Linked DNA regions of Thiorhodovibrio frisius. The protein of the gene in region 1 binds, or shares a complex with, the protein of each later gene. Links are inferred from orthologs where the notes say so. Each region holds a gene or a part of one and is shown in the gene's direction. Other genes may lie near its edges. The genes, in order: accB and accD.

What was found.
Region 2: the proteins of accB (region 1) and accD are in contact, whole or in part, in a solved structure (PDB 8UXZ), measured with the Escherichia coli proteins. The link is inferred for Thiorhodovibrio frisius from one-to-one orthologs.

The regions. Positions count from the first base shown.
Region 1 is NZ_CP121471.1:3,845,821-3,855,355, forward strand. The notes cover bases 4,423-7,331. They hold accB (acetyl-CoA carboxylase biotin carboxyl carrier protein), read left to right. Parts: upstream 4,423-5,600; coding sequence 5,601-6,062; downstream 6,063-7,331. Other genes in these bases: Thiofri_RS17555 (TlpA family protein disulfide reductase), read left to right, coding at 4,423-4,772; aroQ (type II 3-dehydroquinate dehydratase), read left to right, coding at 4,958-5,431; accC (acetyl-CoA carboxylase biotin carboxylase subunit), read left to right, coding at 6,059-7,331. Outside these bases: Thiofri_RS17535 (glycosyltransferase), read left to right, coding at 1-809; Thiofri_RS17540 (FxsA family protein), read right to left, coding at 788-1,210; divalent-cation tolerance protein CutA, read left to right, coding at 1,416-1,742; protein-disulfide reductase DsbD, read left to right, coding at 1,724-4,132; more of Thiofri_RS17555, read left to right, coding at 4,143-4,422; more of accC, read left to right, coding at 7,332-7,399; prmA (50S ribosomal protein L11 methyltransferase), read left to right, coding at 7,439-8,389; tRNA dihydrouridine synthase DusB, read left to right, coding at 8,566-9,535. UniProt on the Escherichia coli protein: This protein is a component of the acetyl coenzyme A carboxylase complex; first, biotin carboxylase catalyzes the carboxylation of the carrier protein and then the transcarboxylase transfers the carboxyl group to form malonyl-CoA.
Region 2 is NZ_CP121471.1:2,522,857-2,532,453, forward strand. What follows is about bases 6,627-9,597. They hold accD (acetyl-CoA carboxylase, carboxyltransferase subunit beta), read left to right. Parts: upstream 6,627-7,667; coding sequence 7,668-8,528; downstream 8,529-9,597. Other genes in these bases: trpB (tryptophan synthase subunit beta), read left to right, coding at 6,627-6,647; trpA (tryptophan synthase subunit alpha), read left to right, coding at 6,644-7,486; folC (bifunctional tetrahydrofolate synthase/dihydrofolate synthase), read left to right, coding at 8,572-9,597. In the rest of the region: Thiofri_RS11720 (FimV/HubP family polar landmark protein), read left to right, coding at 1-3,787; tRNA pseudouridine(38-40) synthase TruA, read left to right, coding at 3,788-4,627; Thiofri_RS11730 (phosphoribosylanthranilate isomerase), read left to right, coding at 4,784-5,413; more of trpB, read left to right, coding at 5,442-6,626.

The DNA.
Region 1 (9,535 bases):
GCCTCGGCACCCATCTGTCCACCGCCATGGCCGGGCGCTCGCCACCGGAGCGCTGGTTGAGATACAGCCTCATCCGCTGGCTCTACCCGCATCTCGAGGCCATCGTCGCAGTTTCGGCAGGCGTTGCCGATGATGTCGCAACCATTAGCGGCGTGCCCGCCAAGCGCATCCATGTGGTGCGCAACCCGGTCATCACATCGATGCTCGCCGCCCGCGCACGCGCGCCCTGTCATCATCCCTGGCTAGAGCGCGACGACAACGACCGCATCCAACCACCGGTAATCCTGGCCGTCGGGCGCCTACAGCGACAAAAAGACTTCCCGACCCTGATCCGCGCCTTTGCCCAGCTACACCAGCAGCGTGAGTGCCGACTGATCATCCTCGGCGAGGGCGGGAACCGCCCGGGACTGGAGCAACTGGTGGCCGAACGCGGGCTGAACGACGCGGTCAGTCTTCCGGGGTTTGTCGCCAATCCCTACCCCTTTATGGCGCGCGCCAGCCTGTTCGCCCTGTCATCGGCCTGGGAGGGCTCGCCCAATGTGCTGACCGAAGCCCTGGCCCTAGGCACGCCAGCGGTTGCGACCGACTGCCCGAGCGGTCCGGCCGAAATTCTTCAGCGAGGACGTTTCGGCTCTCTGGTGCCGGTGGGCGATGCCGAGGCGCTCGCCACCGCCATGGCGGCGACGCTGGATGCCCCCTTGCCCGCCGACACCCTGCGCGCTGCGGTCAGCGAATACCAGGCCGAGCGCAGCGCCTGTCGCTATCTGGACCTGCTGGGACAGATCGCTCAATCATCCTCGCGACGATAGTCCGCATCGATGTATTCGCGCCGGCTGGTTCTGATCTCTACATCCCCGGCAGCTGGCTGCACGGCAAGGTAGCGGCGGATCAAGGCATGGCGCAGCGCTGGAATCAACAGCAGAAAGCCCAGGGCGTCAGTGACAAAACCCGGCAACAGCAGCGAGAAACCGCACAGCAGCAAAATGGCACCATCGAGCATCTCGAACGCAGGCACCTCGCCCCGGTCGACCATGCTGCGCACCCGCATCAGCACCGACAGGCCCTGCTCGCGCACCAGATACCCGCCAAGGGCTGCGGTGAAAATCGACAGCAGAATGGTCGGCAACGCCCCGATGATGGTGCCGACCTTGAGCAGAAAATACAACTCAATCAGCGGCGTACCGACAAAAATCAACAGAAACCAAAGCACAATAGGAACTCGCAAGGCAGTGGATTGAAGAAAGAAATTATCGCCACCAGAACCAAGATGGATCCGAGCAGCGATCACTGATCGGCGACCTTAGACCGGGCAGCCGGCAAGTGCAATCCCCGCGCCCGCGCAGCGGCGATGCTTTGGTCTAAAATAACCGGCTCAGGCACCCAGATTCATCAAGCCGCCCGAGGGAGTCCGCCCGATGTCAACGCCGCCCTGCATTGCCTACTGCACCTGTCCCGACAGCGACTGCGCCGAGCGTCTCGCCGCCATGCTAGTCAACGAGGGCCTGGCCGCCTGCGTATCACTGCTGCCCGGCGCGAAATCCTGCTACCGCTGGGACGGACAACTGTGCCAGGATGCCGAGGTGCTGATGATGATCAAAACCACGCAGGCGCGCCTGCGCGAACTCGAATCACGCATCCTTAAGGAACACCCCTACGAGGTACCCGAGTTCATTGTCGTGCCTGTTATCGCGGGATCGGATCAGTATTTGAAATGGATTGACACATGCACCCAAAGCTCGTGAAAACCCACCCACAGTCGCACCAGAGCAAATCAGCACTGCCCGCGCGCAGATCAGCGCCACCAGGCTGGCTGAGTCCCTGGCTGCTGCTCGCGGGGCTGATCTGCCTGCTGGGCGGGCCGGCGCGAGCGGACTTCCTGCCCGTTGAGCAGGCCTTCCAGCCCGAGGTCGCGGCCCTGAGCGCGAATGAACTAGTCGTGCGCTGGCAGATCGCACCCGGGTATTACCTCTACCAGAACAAACTGCGTTTTCGCACCGAGACACCCGGAGTCACGCTGGGTCAGCCGCAGCTGCCGCCGGCTGAGGTCAGGCAGGATCAGTTCTTTGGCCAGGTCGACATCTATCGGGATCAGCTTGAAGTGCGGATTCCCGTTGAGCGCGGCGAGAACACCGCTGCCCCCCTGACCCTGCTCGCCCGCTTCCAGGGCTGCGCCGATGCCGGCTTCTGCTATCCGCCACAAGAGGTCGCGCTCGAAGTCGCCCTGCCGGCGATGAGTCCGGTCATGAGTCCGACTGTCAGTCCGGCGACCAGCCCGGACGCCAATAAAGTCGCTGCCTCAAATCTGCGCGCGGCACTCGGCACCAGCACTCGCCAAAGCTTAGGGCTTGACGACGACATTCTTCCTGCCGCAGAAGCCTTCGTTTTTTCCGCCGACATCAAGTCGCCCAACCTGCTCGAGCTGCGCTGGACTATCGCACCCGAGACCTTCATGTACCGCGACATGATCGCGCTTAGGCTGTCCCCTGAGCGGGCCGAAGCTGCGGGCGTGCAACTTGGCAAGCTGAAGCTGCCAGAGGCCGAGATCAAAGCCAACACCGTGCGCCCGGATGGCAGCATCGGCGATGTCGCCATCTACCATGGCCTGGTGACGGGCGAAATTCCGCTGCTGCGCTCTCGCGTCGAAGCAGCCGAGATTGAACTCATCGCGACCTTCCAGGGCTGTGCCGAACGCGGCATCTGCTATCCGCCGGTGACCAAAACCGTCACCCTGGCCCTGCCGCCAACCGATAGACTGGTCGACGCGCAAACCCTGGCTGCCACTCAGCAGGTTGCAGCCGCTGAACCCACAGCAGGCGAGGCGCGAGTATCCGAGCAGGACCAAATTGCCGCACGGCTCGCGAAAGCCGGCATCTTCGGCGCTTTGGCGCTGTTCTTCGGTCTGGGGCTGTTGCTGGCCTTTACCCCCTGCGTCTTCCCGATGATTCCCATTCTCTCCGGCATCATCGCCGGACAGGGTCAGGGCATCACCACCCGACAGGCGTTCATGCTGTCCCTAGCCTATGTGCTGGCGATGGCGCTGACCTACGCCATCGTCGGCGTGATCGCCGGACTCTTTGGCGCCAACTTGCAGGCCGCGTTCCAAAATCCTTGGATACTGACGCTTTTTGCCGGCATTTTCGTCGCCCTGGCGCTGTCCATGTTCGGCTTCTACGAGCTGCAACTGCCAAGCAGCCTGCAAACCCGGCTGACCGAACTCAGTAACCAACAACAGGGCGGCACTCTGATCGGCGCGGCCATCATGGGCGCCCTCTCGGCGCTGATCGTCGGCCCCTGTGTCGCCCCGCCGCTGATGGGTGCGCTGATCTTCATCGGCAAGACCGGCGATGCAGTACTCGGCTTTTTCGCCCTGCTCGGACTCGGGCTCGGCATGGGCGCACCCCTGCTGCTGATCGGCACCTCGGCCGGCAAGCTGCTACCGCGCGCGGGCGCCTGGATGGATGCGGTCAAGGCGGTCTTTGGCGTGCTGCTACTGGCGGTGGCGGTGCTGCTGCTTGAGCGCATTCTACCGGTGGCCATTGCGCTGCTGTTCTGGGGGCTGCTGCTGATTGCCTCGGCGGTTTATCTAGGGGCGCTCGAGCCCCTGCCCGCCCAGGCCAGCGGCTGGCGCAAGCTATGGAAAGGCCTGGGCGTTGCGCTAATGGTCTATGGCGCCCTGATGCTGGTCGGCGCCGCCGCCGGCGGGCGCGATACCCTGCAACCACTGCGCGGGCTAATGCCTGCCGGTGGCGCGCAGAGCAGCGCCCATGCCGAATTCAAGCGCATCAAGACGGTTACCGATCTCGAACGTGAGCTCGCAGCCGCAGCCACCCAGGGCCAGCCTGTGATGCTCGACTTCTACGCCGACTGGTGCGTATCCTGCAAAGAAATGGAGCGCTACACCTTCCCCGAACCCGCGGTCCAAAGCGCCATGGCGGATTTCATCCTGCTCCAGGCCGATGTCACCGCCAACGATGCCGAGGACAGGGCACTGATGCAGGAGCGCTTCGGCATTCCCGGTCCGCCGGCCATGCTGTTTTTTGATACCTCGGGCACAGAGCTGCGCGGTTTCCGCTTGGTCGGCTTCGTGCCGCCGGAGGAGTTCGCCGCCCATCTGCAGGAGATCCAGCCATGAGTGCGCGGTTATGAGTGTATTGAAAGTCCTGTTCGTCACCCTACTGGCCGGCACACTCAGTATCAGCGTGGCGCTCTTCGGTCAGCACTGGATCGACGACCATCCGGATCTCACCTTCGGCAGCCAGCGCGACCGATCAGGCACCGAGGTGCTCCCGGATCTGCGTCTGTCCACTCCCGACGGTCGCTTGGTCAGCAGCCACAATTGGGCTGGTAAAGTGGTGGTGATGCACTTCTGGGCAAGCTGGTGCACCCCCTGTCTGGCGCAGATCGGTCCGCTTGAGCGCCTGCAAGACCGCTATGGACCAGGCTTGCTGCAAGTGGTGAGCATCGCCATCGACACGCCCGAGGACGTCCAAGCCTTCCTCAACGCACGCACGCTCAATTACCAGGTGCTGCTCGGCGGTCAGCCGGAGATAGCGCTTGCCGCCCGCTTTGGCAATCGCACCCAGGCCCTGCCCTTCACTGTGCTTTTCGATCACCGTGGCCGGGCGGTTTTCGCTCAACCAGGGTTGCTGGGCGAAGACCAATTACGGACTGAAGTCAGCGCCCTGCTGCCAGACACAGCCGAGCAGGCCGCCGATTCTGGTACAACGGATTCCGGCACAACCCTTCCGGGGGCAGCAGCGGCAGGGCTGTAACATGCAAGGGCACCGCCCGGCGCGGATTTTTGTAAATCGGCGCACTTTCCTTTACCCTTGTCACATTCGAGTCAAACGGCTATTTTTGCGACCGTTGCCGCCCGTTAGGCACAGTTACCGGCGTGTAGGCTCAGATTTCTCGCACTGATCGGCCGGTTCACCGGTCAAGGAACTCAGCACAGCCTATGTCGGCCATTCTCTGCCTGAACGGCCCCAACCTGAACCTGCTCGGCCAGCGCGAGCCTGGGACCTATGGCCAGATTACACTTGCGCAGATCGAGCAGCGCCTGCGCGACGCAGCCCAACAGGCCGGAGTGGCTTTACTGTTCGCGCAGAGCAATGCCGAGCATGCATTGATCGAGCACATCCACCGAGCACCAGCCGATGATGTGGCCTTTATGATTTTTAATCCGGCGGCTTTCACCCATACCAGCGTCGCGCTGCGAGATGCCATTCTGGCCGTCGGCTTGCCCTTTATTGAGGTGCACTTGTCCAACATTCATGCGCGTGAAGCCTTCCGGGCGCATTCCTATTTTTCTGACATTGCCGCCGGCGTGATCAGCGGCCTGGGCGCCCATGGCTATGAGTTGGCACTGACCGCCGCGATGCATCGCTTAGCCTCTGGCGGCAGCCAGCCATCTGCCCCGGCCGCGCAATGACCACCTAGAACGACCAAATGCCTGACCGAGCACCAAAGCTGCCCTGATCAGCCCCCGATTACTGTGAATCAGACGGATTCATTACCCTGGGTGATCGGGACCATGAAGGTTAGAACGACTTAGAACTACTAAAAACTACTGAGCCAGCCCATCGAGAGACCCAAGCCGCATGGACATCCGTAAGGTCAAAAAGCTTATCGAGTTACTCGAAGAATCGAACGTCGCTGAAATCGAGATTCACGAGGGCGAAGAGTCAGTGCGCATCAGCCGTCAGGGCCATGCCGCGCCAAGTTTCTTCATGCCCGCAGGTGCGCCGCCTCCCGCTGCCCCGAGCAGCCCGCCAGCACCCATACCTGCAACTGCGGAGACGCCCGCCGCCGAAAGCGAAATCGAAGACGGCACCCTGGTGCGCTCGCCCATGGTCGGCACTTTTTATCGCTCGCCCTCCCCCGGCACCAAGCCCTTTGTCGAGGAAGGCTCCGAGGTCAAGCTTGGCGATACCCTGTGCATCATCGAGGCGATGAAAATCCTCAACCAGATTGAGGCGGACATCGCCGGTCGCGTCAAGCGCATCCTGGTCGAAAATGGCCAGCCCGTGGAATACAACCAGCCACTCTTTATCATCACATGATCGAGAAGGTCCTTATCGCCAACCGCGGCGAGATTGCGCTGCGCATTCAGCGCGCCTGTCGCGAGCTTGGCATTAAAACCGTGGCGGTGCATTCCGATGCCGACCGCGATCTTAAACACGTCCTGCTCGCCGATGAATCCGTCTGCATCGGCCCGGCCCCGTCGCGCGACAGCTATCTGCATATCCCGTCCATTATCAGCGCAGCTGAGGTGACAGATACTGTCGCCATTCACCCCGGCTATGGTTTTCTGTCCGAGAACGCCGACTTTGCCGAACGCGTCGAGCGCAGCGGCTTTGTGTTTATCGGCCCCAAGCCAGAAACGATCCGCCTGATGGGCGATAAGGTCTCGGCCATCAAGGCGATGCAAGCCGCTGGGGTACCCTGCGTGCCGGGCTCCGACGGCCCACTCGGCGACGACCCCAATCGGCTGCTGGAGCTAGCCCATAACATCGGCTATCCGGTCATCATCAAGGCCGCTGGCGGCGGCGGTGGGCGCGGCATGCGTGTGGTGCATTCGGATGCCGCGCTGCTCAATGCCGTCTCCCTGACCAAGGCCGAGGCCGGGGCAGCCTTCGGCAACGACGTGGTCTACATGGAGAAGTACCTCGAGAACCCGCGCCACGTCGAGTTCCAGATGCTGGCCGACAACCACGGCCATGCTGTTCACTTGGGCGAGCGCGACTGCTCCATGCAGCGCCGTCACCAAAAGGTGGTCGAAGAAGCCCCGGCACCCGGCATCACCGCCGAACAGCGCCAGCGCATTGGTGATCGCTGCGCCGAGGCCTGCGTGCGCATTGGCTATCGCGGCCTTGGCACCTTCGAGTTTTTGTATCAGGACGGCGAGTTCTATTTCATCGAAATGAACACCCGCGTTCAGGTCGAACATCCAGTCACCGAGATGGTGACTGGCATTGATATCGTCAAAGCGCAGATCCTGGTCGCTTCCGGCGAGCCACTGCAATTCAAGCAGGACGACATCGAACTGCGCGGTCATGCCATCGAGTGCCGCATCAATGCCGAGCATCCGGAGACCTTCATGCCTAGCCCTGGGCGCATTGAGGACTTTCACGCCCCCGGTGGCCCCGGCATTCGCATGGATACCCATATTTACTCAGGCTACGTGGTGCCGCCCTACTACGACTCCATGATCGGCAAACTGATCGCCCATGGCGAGAATCGCGACTGCGCCATCGCGCGCATGAACAACGCGCTGCGCGAGACAGTGATCGAGGGCATTCAAACCAACATCCCGCTGCATCGCCAGATCATGAAAGACGCCGCCTTCCAGGCCGGCGGCGCCAATATTCATTATCTGGAGAAAAAGCTCGGGCTTTGAGCCACAAGCGCCCCAAACCGCCAGCTCCCTGAATCCATCATGCCCTGGTTGCAACTCGCCCTGATCAGCGCCCGCGAGCAGGTTCCGCTGATCGAAGCCGTGCTTGAGAATGCCGGCGCCCTGGCGGTGACCCTGGATGATCCCGAGGATTGCGGCCAGACGCCCACCCAAACCGACCTGAGCCTGCTCGAACCCGCACCGGGCGCCATGCCGCTATGGGCGTTGGTGCGACTCACCGCGCTCTTTGAAGACACGCCCGAGGCAGGCGAGCGCGCGCAGCAATGCGCCGCCCAATTGCAGGACGCACTGGCCGCACCCCCGCACCTGGAGCCCCTTGCCGATCAGGTCTGGGAGCGCGCCTGGCTCGCGCACTGGCAACCGCGTCGCTTCGGGCGCCGGCTGTGGGTTTGCCCGTGCGATCAGGATCCCGCGACCGATGCCGCCGCTGGCATCCAACCCGATGACGTCATTCTCGCGCTCGATCCGGGGCTCGCCTTCGGCACCGGCTCGCACCCCACCACCGCCCTGTGCCTGGAATGGCTGGACGGTCTGGATCTGACCGGCAAGACGCTGATCGACTACGGCTGCGGCTCCGGCATTCTGGCCATTGCCGCGCTCAAGCTTGGCGCGGCCCATGCCATTGCCATTGACCATGACCCACAGGCCCTGATCGCTACTGCGGCTAATGCCGCCAACAATGGCGTGGCCGCGCGCCTGAGCTGTCACAGCCCCGAGGACTTTGCCGCTAAAACCCGCCCCAGGCCGCAAGCGGATGTGCTGGTGGCCAACATTCTCGCCGGCATCCTGATCGAGCTCGCCCCCCAGCTGAGCCGGCTCTGCGCGCCCGGAGCCCAGGTGGCACTCTCCGGCATTCTCGACCCCCAGGTTCCGGCGGTGTGCGCGGCCTATGGCGCACATCTCGTCTTGTCTGAGCCTATCCTGCGCGACCAGTGGGCCCTGCTGAGCGGACATAGCGCCCAGACAGCTTGAAGGGTTCCCGTATCAATACGCAGCGCGACAGCAAGCGCGGACGTGCGGTGCAGTGCTTTGTGATGCAGCACCCAGCGCGCGTCGGCCGCTAGCTCTAAAATCAAACCCAGCCCAGACCCGAGTTCATCCCCGCCCATCCAAGCCGACCCTGCCGAGAACAACATGCCGAGAACAACATGCCGGAATCCGTCCCCATGTCCAGCGTTGCCAATCGGCTGAAATTGCCGCTGCGAATCGGCTCACTCGAACTCCCCTCGCGAGTATTCCTCGCGCCCATGGCCAGCATTACCGACCGGCCCTTCCGCCGCCTGTGTCGAGAATTCGGTGCCGGGCTTGCCTTCTCCGAGATGCTGAGCGCCAACCCGGCGCTGCGCCACACCCGCACCAGCGCTGAGCGCCTGGACCATCAAGGCGAGCCACGTCCCTTCGCGGTACAAATCGCCGGTGCTAACCCCGAGGACATGGCCGACTTTGCCCGCCATGCCGTCGATCAGGGCGCGGACCTGATCGACATCAACCTTGGTTGTCCAGCGAAAAAGGTCTGCCGCCAGGCAGCCGGTTCCGCACTGCTACGCGACGAGCCCCTGGTCGCACGCATCATGGAGCAAGTCGTGCGGGCGGTGAATGTTCCTGTCAGCGTCAAAACGCGCACCGGCTGGTCACCACAAGAAAAGAATCTCGCGCAAATTGCACAAATTGCACAAAACTCCGGAATCGCCATGTTAACAGTGCATGGACGTACGCGCGCTTGTGGTTACAACGGCCAAGCTGAGCATAACAGCTTGTCAGCGCTGCGCGAGCAGATCACCATTCCCCTTGTTGCTAATGGCGACATCGACACGGCAGAAACAGCACATAAAGTGCTTGAACAGACCGGTGCAGATGCTGTTATGATTGGTCGCGCAGCCTTGGGAAAGCCATGGATTTTTGCTCGCATCGAGCGCTTTCTGGCCACCGGCGAGCAGACCGGGCCACCTGACCCAGCAGTAAATCCGGAACGCAATCCGGACCAAATCCGCGACATTCTGCTTTCCCATCTGGCAGCCCTCCATGATTTCTATGGTGAAGCGCGCGGTCTGCGCGTTGCGCGCAAGCACATCATCTGGTACTGCCAGGATCTGCCCGGCTTTAAGCAGGCCAGCGGGG
Region 2 (9,597 bases), 1.3 Mb from region 1 along the record:
AACTGGCACGGAGCCTGTCGATGCCGCCCAAGAGCCTGCTGGGGAGGCAATGGCACAAGATGCCAGCGCACCCGATGAGCAAGCCTCGGTCGATTCGGCAGCGGAGCCGGTTGCTGAAGCCCCAGACAACGCAGTACCCGAATCTGCCACTCCGACATCTGCCAATCAGGCCCCGGCAGCCAATGCCGCAGATGCGGACACGGGCGAATTTCCCATCCGCTATGGCCCGGTGGCAGCTGGCGTTGGACTCTGGCGCGTCGCCAGTTCAATTGCTCCTGAAGGCGCCACCGTGCAGCAGACGGCCATGGCGCTTTATCGTAGTAATTCCAAAGCCTTTGGCGGTGGCAGTGTCAACAAACTGATTACCGGCTCCAAGCTGGTCATTCCCTCGGCCGCCGAACTCTATGCGCTGCCCCCGGACGAGGCGACTCGCCAGTACAGTGCCGCCCTGAATGGCCAGTCAGTAGCGAATCAGCCTCTCGCCGAGGCTGCCGCCGAGCAACTTGCTAGCGCTTCGACCGCAGAGTTTGCCACAGCCGAACAGGTAAAAAAAAAACCTGATTCTTCCGGTTTAGCGGCTGAAGAAGCCAATCAGGAGGCGGATCAACAGTCCGAGGCATCTGCTGATGCCAGCACTGAGACCACCGCTGAGGGCACGGAGCAGGCATCGGCCACCGAGGACTCCGAGCCAGAAGAAACCACGCCAGAAGAAACCACACCAGAAGATCAGGCTCCAGAAGAGCAGACCGGGTCAACCGACCTAGCGGCAGCTTCTCCGGATGCCGAAGCCACGACGCCTTCTGATGAAGCATCTTCTGAGGAAGCCGACGCTCGCACCGCATCCCAAGCTCCCGAGACAATGGCGACAGGCGAATCCGCAGCGGATTCCGAGCCTGAAGTCCCAGGTGAATCTCCAGTCGCATCCCAAACCGCGCCCGCTGGTGAAGCGAGCACCGATGGGGCGGAACCTGCTGAAACGCCGCAAGCGCTCGCCCAGGCAGACACCCAGGATTCCACAGATGCTGATGCGACTGGGGATATAGCGCCCAAGGAGACAGAATCAGCTCAAGCTGAGTCCGCGATTGCGGATAGCTCGAACCAGGACGCGCTCGCCCCGGATGAGGCTGAGCCACAGGGCGAAGATGCCGGCGCAACCGAATTGATCGCGGACGCTGATGCCCAGCCAGCGACCGTTCCAGCTGATGGAACCCCGACCGACGCCACGCAAAGCCCGCCTCAAAATCCCGAAGAAGCTGCCATGCAGCAGCGCATTAATGAGCTTGAGGCGCAGCTCAGCAAGCTTGGCACCATGCTTGAAGAACAGGCTACTGGGACACCACCCGAGTCGCAAGCATCCTCCCAAGGTATGAATTCCGTGTTGCTCTGGTCACTGGCCGGAGCAGGTGGCGCCCTGTTGGTGACCTTGCTGGCTTTTGCTGGCGTCAAGCTGGTCTCCGGGCGTGGCAAGACGCAGGCGAAAGCCGAAATGGAGGTTGAGCCGCAAGCGAGTGAAGGGGATGAGTTGGAGGAGATCGAGGTCGACTCGTCCGAGATCGAACAGTTGGCCGTTTCCGAGCCGGCGCAGCCCTCGGCATCGCCTGCCGAGAACGCGCCCGTGGCGCCTGAATCTGATCCAGAGTCTGATCCTGCATCTAATCAGGAACAGCCAGCTCCAACGATTGAAACGCCGGTTGCCGAAGCCTCACGACCCGAGGCGCCCGCGCCAGTCGCGTCGATCCCTGCCCCGACACCGATTCCGAAACCGGTTTCCAAACCGACCCCGGAACCAATCCAACAACCAATTCCGGAACCAATCAAAACCGCGAAAGCGCCTGCTGCCGCGCCGGCTCCAACACCTGAACCGGCACCGAAGCCTATACCGGAGCCAGCACCAACACCGGCTCCGGCTGCTGAAGCTCCACCGGTAGTTTCCGAGCCCCCGCCAGTGGCTGCCGCAGAACCTCCATCGCAGGCCTCTGTAGCTGAGCCGGAAGCGGCTGAACCGCCCGCCCCGACACCCCGTGAGCAACCGGTCGCAGCCGAGCCACCCCTGAGCATGTCAGTCGACTCAGGCGCGCTCAGCGAGGCCGAAAAGAAAGCACTCGACAAGGCCGACAGCTACATCTCCTATGGCCGCCACCGCGACGCTCAGGCTGCCTTGATGACTGCGCTTGGAAAGCTGCCTGATTCCGAGGCGTTGCAGCTCAAACTCGCCGAGGCCTATGCCAGCGGTGGTAATGCCGACGACTTTGCCAAGCTACAGCAACGGATGGTCGCGCGCGGCGTTCCCGAGCGTCATCCGCAAATTTGGGAGCGCATCCTGGCAATGGTCGGCTCTGCGGGGGCTGCCGCGACGGCAGCGGCAGCAGCCGCGACTCCAGCCCAGCCGGCGCCGGTGCCCGAATCCAAACAGGCATCCAAACAGGCATCTGCTCAGCCACCAGCAGCAGCCCCCGAGCCCACACCGGAACCCATGCCTGCGCCCGAGACGGCGGATCCCAATGGCCCACCGGAACTCGATTCGTTCCGGCTGAATTTCAATGATCTCAGCGAAGAGGATCTGCAGCTTGCCTTCCCTGAGGTAGCTGGCGGCAACAAGACAGCACCGACCGGGGGGGCATCACCGGAACGCCAGGCTCGCCTGGATCAGGTGGAGATCGTGCCGGGTGGTCCGGATGCCGACGTCTCGCTTCCACTACAGGATCTCGATCAGCAACTCGGAGACGCTGGCCTGGATCCCTATGGGTCGGACAATAACCCCTTTGCCGATCTGGATGGGTTCGAGCAGGACGAGGATCTCACTCTCCCCGAGGAGGGAGTTGCGCCTGGAGACGATGCGGCCGAAAGCAATGATCTGCCTTCGCTGGACCTGCCGGAATTTAATGCCAATGCGCCAGCCTCCGAGACCTTGACCCCGCTCGAGCGTGCGACCGAAGCGGCCAAGGCCAGCCGAGGTGTTGACCCATTCGAGGAACTGGTAGCCAACGAGCTTGGCGGCGAGATGCCTGAGATACTCGAGCCACCGACTGACACGGCGGGAGAGGTCGAGAGTGCGCTCGATGGTCTACCCGATCTGGATCTGTCGCCAGCGGACGAGCCCGCCGCCGGGACAAGCCCAGCCGATGACAATGAGTTGCAGATTCTGGACCTACCCGCTGAGTCGCCCGCATCTGGCGGCGATCTGGCCGCCGATATCGAAAAGTTTCTTTCTGGCACGGAATCCGTTGCGGCAGAGCAACAGCCTAAAGCTGCCGCGACGCCTGAGGCGGAAACCAGCGAGGATCTGGATCTGTCATCCGAAGCGGGTTTTCACACTCAGATGGTTCCATCTTCCGCCGCGCCCGGGCAAATGCCATCATCGGATATTCCGGATCTCGACATCGGGTTGGATGATCTGGACTCGTTGCACTCCGCTGTCCCCGACAGCGCAGCGCCGCAAGCGTCGGCGACTCCGCCGGAGGATACGGGCACCACTGCTTCGGCATCGGCTGGCGGATCCACTGCCGATGAGCCAAGCCTGCGCGAGTCTTCCAGTGATGACTCCCCCATGTTTGGTGATGAGTCCTTAATGGCGCCAGACAGCGGCGCCAGCGATGTTCTGTCGTCGCAGTGGCGCATGGATTCGGCCATGTGGGACGAGGTCGCCACCAAAATGGACCTGGCCTTCGCCTACGTTGAAATGGAAGACACCGAAGCCGCGCGCGCCATTCTCGAAGAGGTGATTCGCGAGGGTAACGACGAGCAGCGGACCGAGGCGCAGGGGCTGCTCAAGAAGCTCGATGGCTGAATGGGCGACACCGAGGCCCAAAGCTACCGCATCGCGCTTGGTATTGAGTACGACGGGAGCTGCTTCAGCGGTTGGCAGATGCAGCATCACGCACCCACGGTGCAGCAAGAGGTGCAGGCCGCTGCCAGCCGAGTGGCCGACCATCCGGTGGTGCTGCACTGTGCCGGGCGCACCGATGCCGGGGTCCATGCCCTCGCGCAGGTGGTCCATTTTGACACCCAAGCGTCGCGTACCGAGCGCTCTTGGGTGCTCGGCATTAACGCCAACCTGCCGCCCGAGATTGCCATACGCTGGGCGCGCGCCATGCCGGCGGACTTTCATGCCCGCTTCAGCGCCCGCGAGCGCCATTACCGCTACTTGATTCTCAATCGCCCAACGCGGCCGGCCTTGCTAGCCCGACGGGCGGTTTGGACGCACCGGCCGCTTGACCTTGAGCCGATGCGCGAGGCGGGCAGGGCGCTGGTCGGCACCCACGACTTCTCAAGCTTTCGCGCCCTGGGCTGTCAGGCCAAAAGCCCGGTGCGCACCCTGTATTATCTGGAACTCAGCCGCCAAGGGGATTTGATTGAACTCGCCGTGGGGGCCGACGGCTTTCTGCACCACATGGTGCGCAATATCGCCGGGGTGCTGATGGCAATTGGTCGCGGAGATGCGCCAGTCGAGTGGACAGAGCAGCTCCTGGCTGAGCGGGATCGCACGCGCGGCGGTGTCACGGCACCACCGCAAGGGCTCTACTTGAGCGCGGTCGATTATCCCGAGCATTACCAGCTGCCAAGCGCAAGCGGCGCATCGCTCCTAACGCTCATGGTCCCGACCGCCCCGGAGAATGCGTTGGTTTGATTCACCGAAATTTGAGTCCTCTGGTTAGGCTTCTCCGCTGCGCCTGCCTTTGATTACAATAGCGCGTTTGGCTGCTCGCAGCCGGTTGCGCAATCAGGCGGTTGACCAACACCGATCAGACCCCCAAACAAAAGGGCACTCAGGACGCCTAGGATGATGCGAACCAGAGTCAAACTATGCGGACTAACGCGCGTCCAGGACATAGAGGCGGCAGTCACCCATGGCGCCGACGCCATCGGCCTGGTCTTTTATGACAAAAGCCCGCGTGCGGTGACTGTCGAACAGGCGCGCGCGCTTGCCGCTGCAGTGCCGGCGTTCGTGACCCTGGTCGGGCTCTTCGTCAATGCCGAGCCGAGCCTGGTGCGCGCGGTGCTCGCCCAGGTTCCGCTGGGCGCTTTGCAGTTTCATGGAACTGAGCCGCCAGAGCTCTGCCAGGCGTTCGAGCGTCCCTGGATCAAAGCCATTGCGGTGCGTGAGGGCCTTGATCTGGCGCAGGCCGCGAAAGATTACCAGGGTGCCGCCTCGCTGCTGCTCGACACCTACGACCCTAAGCGCGCTGGCGGCACCGGGCGCTGTTTCGATTGGGAATTGGTGCCAGAATGGCTGGCACGGCGCAGCATTCTGGCCGGCGGCTTGTCAGCTGACAATGTCGCCGCCGCCATCTCCCAAGTGCGGCCCCACGCGGTGGATGTCAGCGGCGGCATTGAGCAGGGCAAGGGCCTTAAAGACAGTGAAAAAATTTCAGCATTCATGCAAGAGGTAGCGAATGGCGACCAGTCTCGCTGAGGCCAACAGCCCGACCAATAGCCCCCAAATGCCCGCTGGCGCCTATGCGCTGCCGGATGCGCAGGGGCATTTCGGCATTTATGGTGGCATCTATGTGCCAGAAACCCTGATGCATCCGCTCGAGGAACTTCGCGCAGCCTACGAACGCTATCTGCGCGACCCGGACTTTCTAGCCGAGCTCGATGCCGATCTGCGCGACTATGTCGGGCGGCCCTCGGCGCTCTATCTGGCCGAGCGCTGGTCACGGAGACTCGGCGGGGCGCAAATTTTTCTCAAGCGTGAGGACCTCAACCACACAGGCGCGCACAAGGTGAACAACACGGTCGGCCAGGCGCTGCTCGCGCGACGCATGGGCAAGACCCGTATCATTGCCGAGACCGGCGCCGGTCAGCATGGCGTGGCCACCGCCACAGTGGCCGCGCGCCTGGGGCTGGAGTGCATTGTCTATATGGGCGAGGTCGATGTCGCCCGCCAGGAGGCCAATGTCTATCGCATGCGCCTGCTCGGTGCCGAGGTGGTGTCGGTCAAATCCGGCTCACGCACGCTCAAAGACGCCCTCAATGAGGCTATGCGCGACTGGGTGACCAATGTCGATGACACCTTTTACATCATCGGTACAGTCGCCGGCCCGCACCCTTATCCGGCCATGGTGCGCGACTTCCAAGCCGTGATTGGCCGCGAGACGCGTGCGCAGATGCTTGAGCGCACCGGCCGCCTGCCCGATGCGCTGGTCGCCTGTGTCGGCGGCGGTTCCAACGCCATGGGGCTCTTTTATCCCTTCATCGAGGATGCCGAGGTTCAATTACATGGCGTCGAGGCGGGTGGCGATGGCCTGACCACCGGTCGCCATGCCGCGCCCCTGTGCGCCGGGCGCTCCGGTGTGCTGCACGGTAACCGCACCTATCTGATGGAAGACGACAACGGCCAGATTCGCGAGACCCATTCCATCTCGGCCGGGCTCGACTACCCAGGCGTCGGCCCCGAGCATGCCTGGTTGAAAGACAGCGGGCGCGCGCATTACTCCGCCGTCACCGACTCCCAGGCGCTGGCCGCCTTTCATGACCTGACCCGCACCGAGGGCATCATCCCGGCGCTCGAGACCAGCCATGCGCTGGCCCATACCGCTGAACTGGCCCCGCGCATGCGCAAGGATCAAAGCATCGTGGTCAATCTCTCCGGCCGCGGAGACAAGGACATGCACACAGTCGCTCAGCTCGACGGGATTTCGCTATGACCCAGGCAGTTGATCGCCCAGTCAGTCGCCCAGCCAATCGAATCGCGGCCCGTTTTGCCGCCTGTCGCGAACAGGGCCGCACGGCGCTGATCCCCTTCATCACCGGCGGCGATCCGACAGCGGACATGACAGTGCCGCTGATGCATCGGCTGGTCGCCAGTGGCGCCGATCTGATCGAACTGGGCGTGCCGTTTTCCGACCCCATTGCCGACGGGCCAGTCATCCAGCGCGCCACCGAGCGCGCCCTGGCCCAGGGCATGAGTTTGGGCGGGCTGCTGGAGCTGGTGCGCACCTTCCGGGCAGAAGACCAGGACACCCCGGTGGTGCTCATGGGCTATTTGAATCCCATCGAGGTGATGGGTTATGCCGACTTTGCCGCCCAAGCGGCAGATGCCGGGGTTGATGGCGTACTCATCGTCGATGTGCCGCCAGAAGAGGGCCATGATCTGGTCGATGCGCTCAAATCCCAGGGGCTGGATCTGGTTTATTTGCTTGCACCCACCTCGGACGCCGGGCGAATCGAGCGAATCGGAGCGATTGCCTCGGGATTCGTCTACTATGTCTCGGTCAAGGGTGTGACGGGCGCCGGAAATCTCGACCTGGACGCGGTGACTGATAAACTGGCCCTGATTCGCTCCCGCATCGACTTGCCAGTGGGCGTCGGCTTCGGTATCAAGGATGCTGCAACAGCCGCGAAGGTCGCTGGCATTGCCGATGCCGTCATCGTTGGCAGCGCCATTGTCGGCAGGATCGAGGCCCTGGTCGAACGGCCCGCCGAGATCCCTGACGCCGTGGGAGACTTCGTTGACAGTCTGCGCCAGGCCATCGACAAAGCCTGAGGTGATTTCCGAGGAGAAATGCCCTGGTGGTCAGCTTTTACTGTGAATCACGGGGATTCGTTATCCGGGGCAGTCGGGACTATGAACATAAGAAGCGAATTGATTCGCCGAGCGAATCAGACGGACCCGGGTCCGAAACATTTTTAACGCAAAAACAAAACATGACCAACAGGATACAAGCGTGAGCTGGTTCGAAAAACTGGTCCCTAGCCGGATTAAAATCGAGGCAAGCAATAAGCGCACGGTGCCCGAGGGGCTTTGGGCCAAGTGCCCCGGTTGCAGTGCCGTGCTCTACCGTGCCGAGCTTGAGCGCAATCTCGAGGTCTGCCCCAAGTGCGGGCATCACAATCGCATCAGTGCCCGGCGGCGCATCGACGTCTTTCTGGATCCCGACGCGCGCGAGGAAATCGGTGAAGATCTCGAATCCACCGATCCGCTCAAGTTCAAGGACCTGAAAAAATACCGCGACCGCCTGTCCCAGGCGCAAAAGCAGACCAGCGAGAAAGAAGCCATGGTGGTGATGCGCGGTCGACTCAAGCGCATGGCCTGCGTGACGGCGGCGTTTGAGTTCCGCTTTATGGGCGGCTCCATGGGGTCGGTGGTCGGGGAGCGCTTCGTGCGCGGGGTCGAGGCTGCGATTGAAGACAATGCCGCCCTAGTATGCTTTTCCGCTAGCGGCGGGGCGCGCATGCAGGAGTCGCTCTTCTCGCTGTTTCAGATGGCCAAGACCAGTGCCGCACTCGGGCGCTTGCGCGAGCGCAAATTGCCCTTTGTCTCGGTGATGACCGATCCGACCATGGGCGGAGTTTCGGCCAGTCTGGCCATGCTCGGCGACATCAACCTGGCCGAGCCACGGGCGCTGATCGGCTTCGCTGGCCCGCGGGTGATCGAACAAACCGTGCGGGAGACATTGCCCGAGGGCTTCCAGCAGAGCGAGTTTCTGCTCGAACATGGCGCGCTCGATGCCATTATTGATCGCCGCGAACACCGCGACCGCATCGGCAGTATGATTGCCATGCTGATGCGCCGTCCGCGACCCTGAGCGCGACGCGCCCAAGCCTTGGAGCCCAAGCCGGTCGCTGCCCATGCGCTGGAACACCCTGACTGAATGGCTCGCCTGGCAGGAGGGGCTGCATCCCAAGCGCATTGATCTGCGTCTGGAACGCTTGCAGTCCGTGTGGCAAGCACTTGGCCCGCCGGCACTGCATGGACCAGTGATTACCGTCGGCGGCACCAACGGCAAGGGCTCCACTGTCACTTACATCGACGCTTGCAGCCGCGCCGCAGGCCTCAGAACCGGCCTTTATACCTCCCCCCATCTGCTGCGCTACAACGAGCGGGTGCGTATTGACGGCGAGGAAGCCACCGACCAGGCACTGTGCCAGGCCTTTGATCGCATCGACCAGGCGCGCGGGGAGATTTCGCTGACGTATTTTGAGTTTGGCACCTTAGCTGCGCTTGAGTTGTTCAGCCGCGCTCAGGTTGAGCTGATCTTGTTGGAGGTCGGGCTTGGCGGGCGGCTCGATGCGGTCAATCTGCTCGATGCCGACATCGCCATCGTCACCAGCATTGGCCGCGACCACATGGCCTGGCTGGGCGAGGACCCAAATCAAATCGCTTTTGAGAAAGCGGGCATTTTCCGCCCCGGCCGTCCGGCCATCATCGGCAGTCGCGAGCCGCCACCGCGTCTGCGCGGGCAGGCCGAGGCCATCGCTGCCCAGGTCCACCAACTCGGGTGGGAGTTCGATTGGGAACTGGCGGGCACTGAGGGCGAGCAGCAGACATGGCACTGGCGACACGTCGATGGGGCAGAACTGTTGAATTTGCCGCTGCCGGCGCTGACAGGGCAGGTGCAGCTCGACAATGCATCCGCTGCGCTCTGTGCGCTCCGTCTGCTTGCGCTGGAGCAGCGAGTAGCCTGGCCGATGGGGGATGCTCACCTGCGTGCCGGGCTGAGCGCGGCCAGACTGCCAGGGCGCTTTCAGCGCATCCCGGGCGCACTCAGCTGGATTTTTGATGTCGCCCATAATCAGGACGCCGCGCGCGTGCTGGCAGAGAATCTTCGCGAGCTTGAGATCGCGGGGCATGTCCATCTGGTCTTCGCCGTGTTT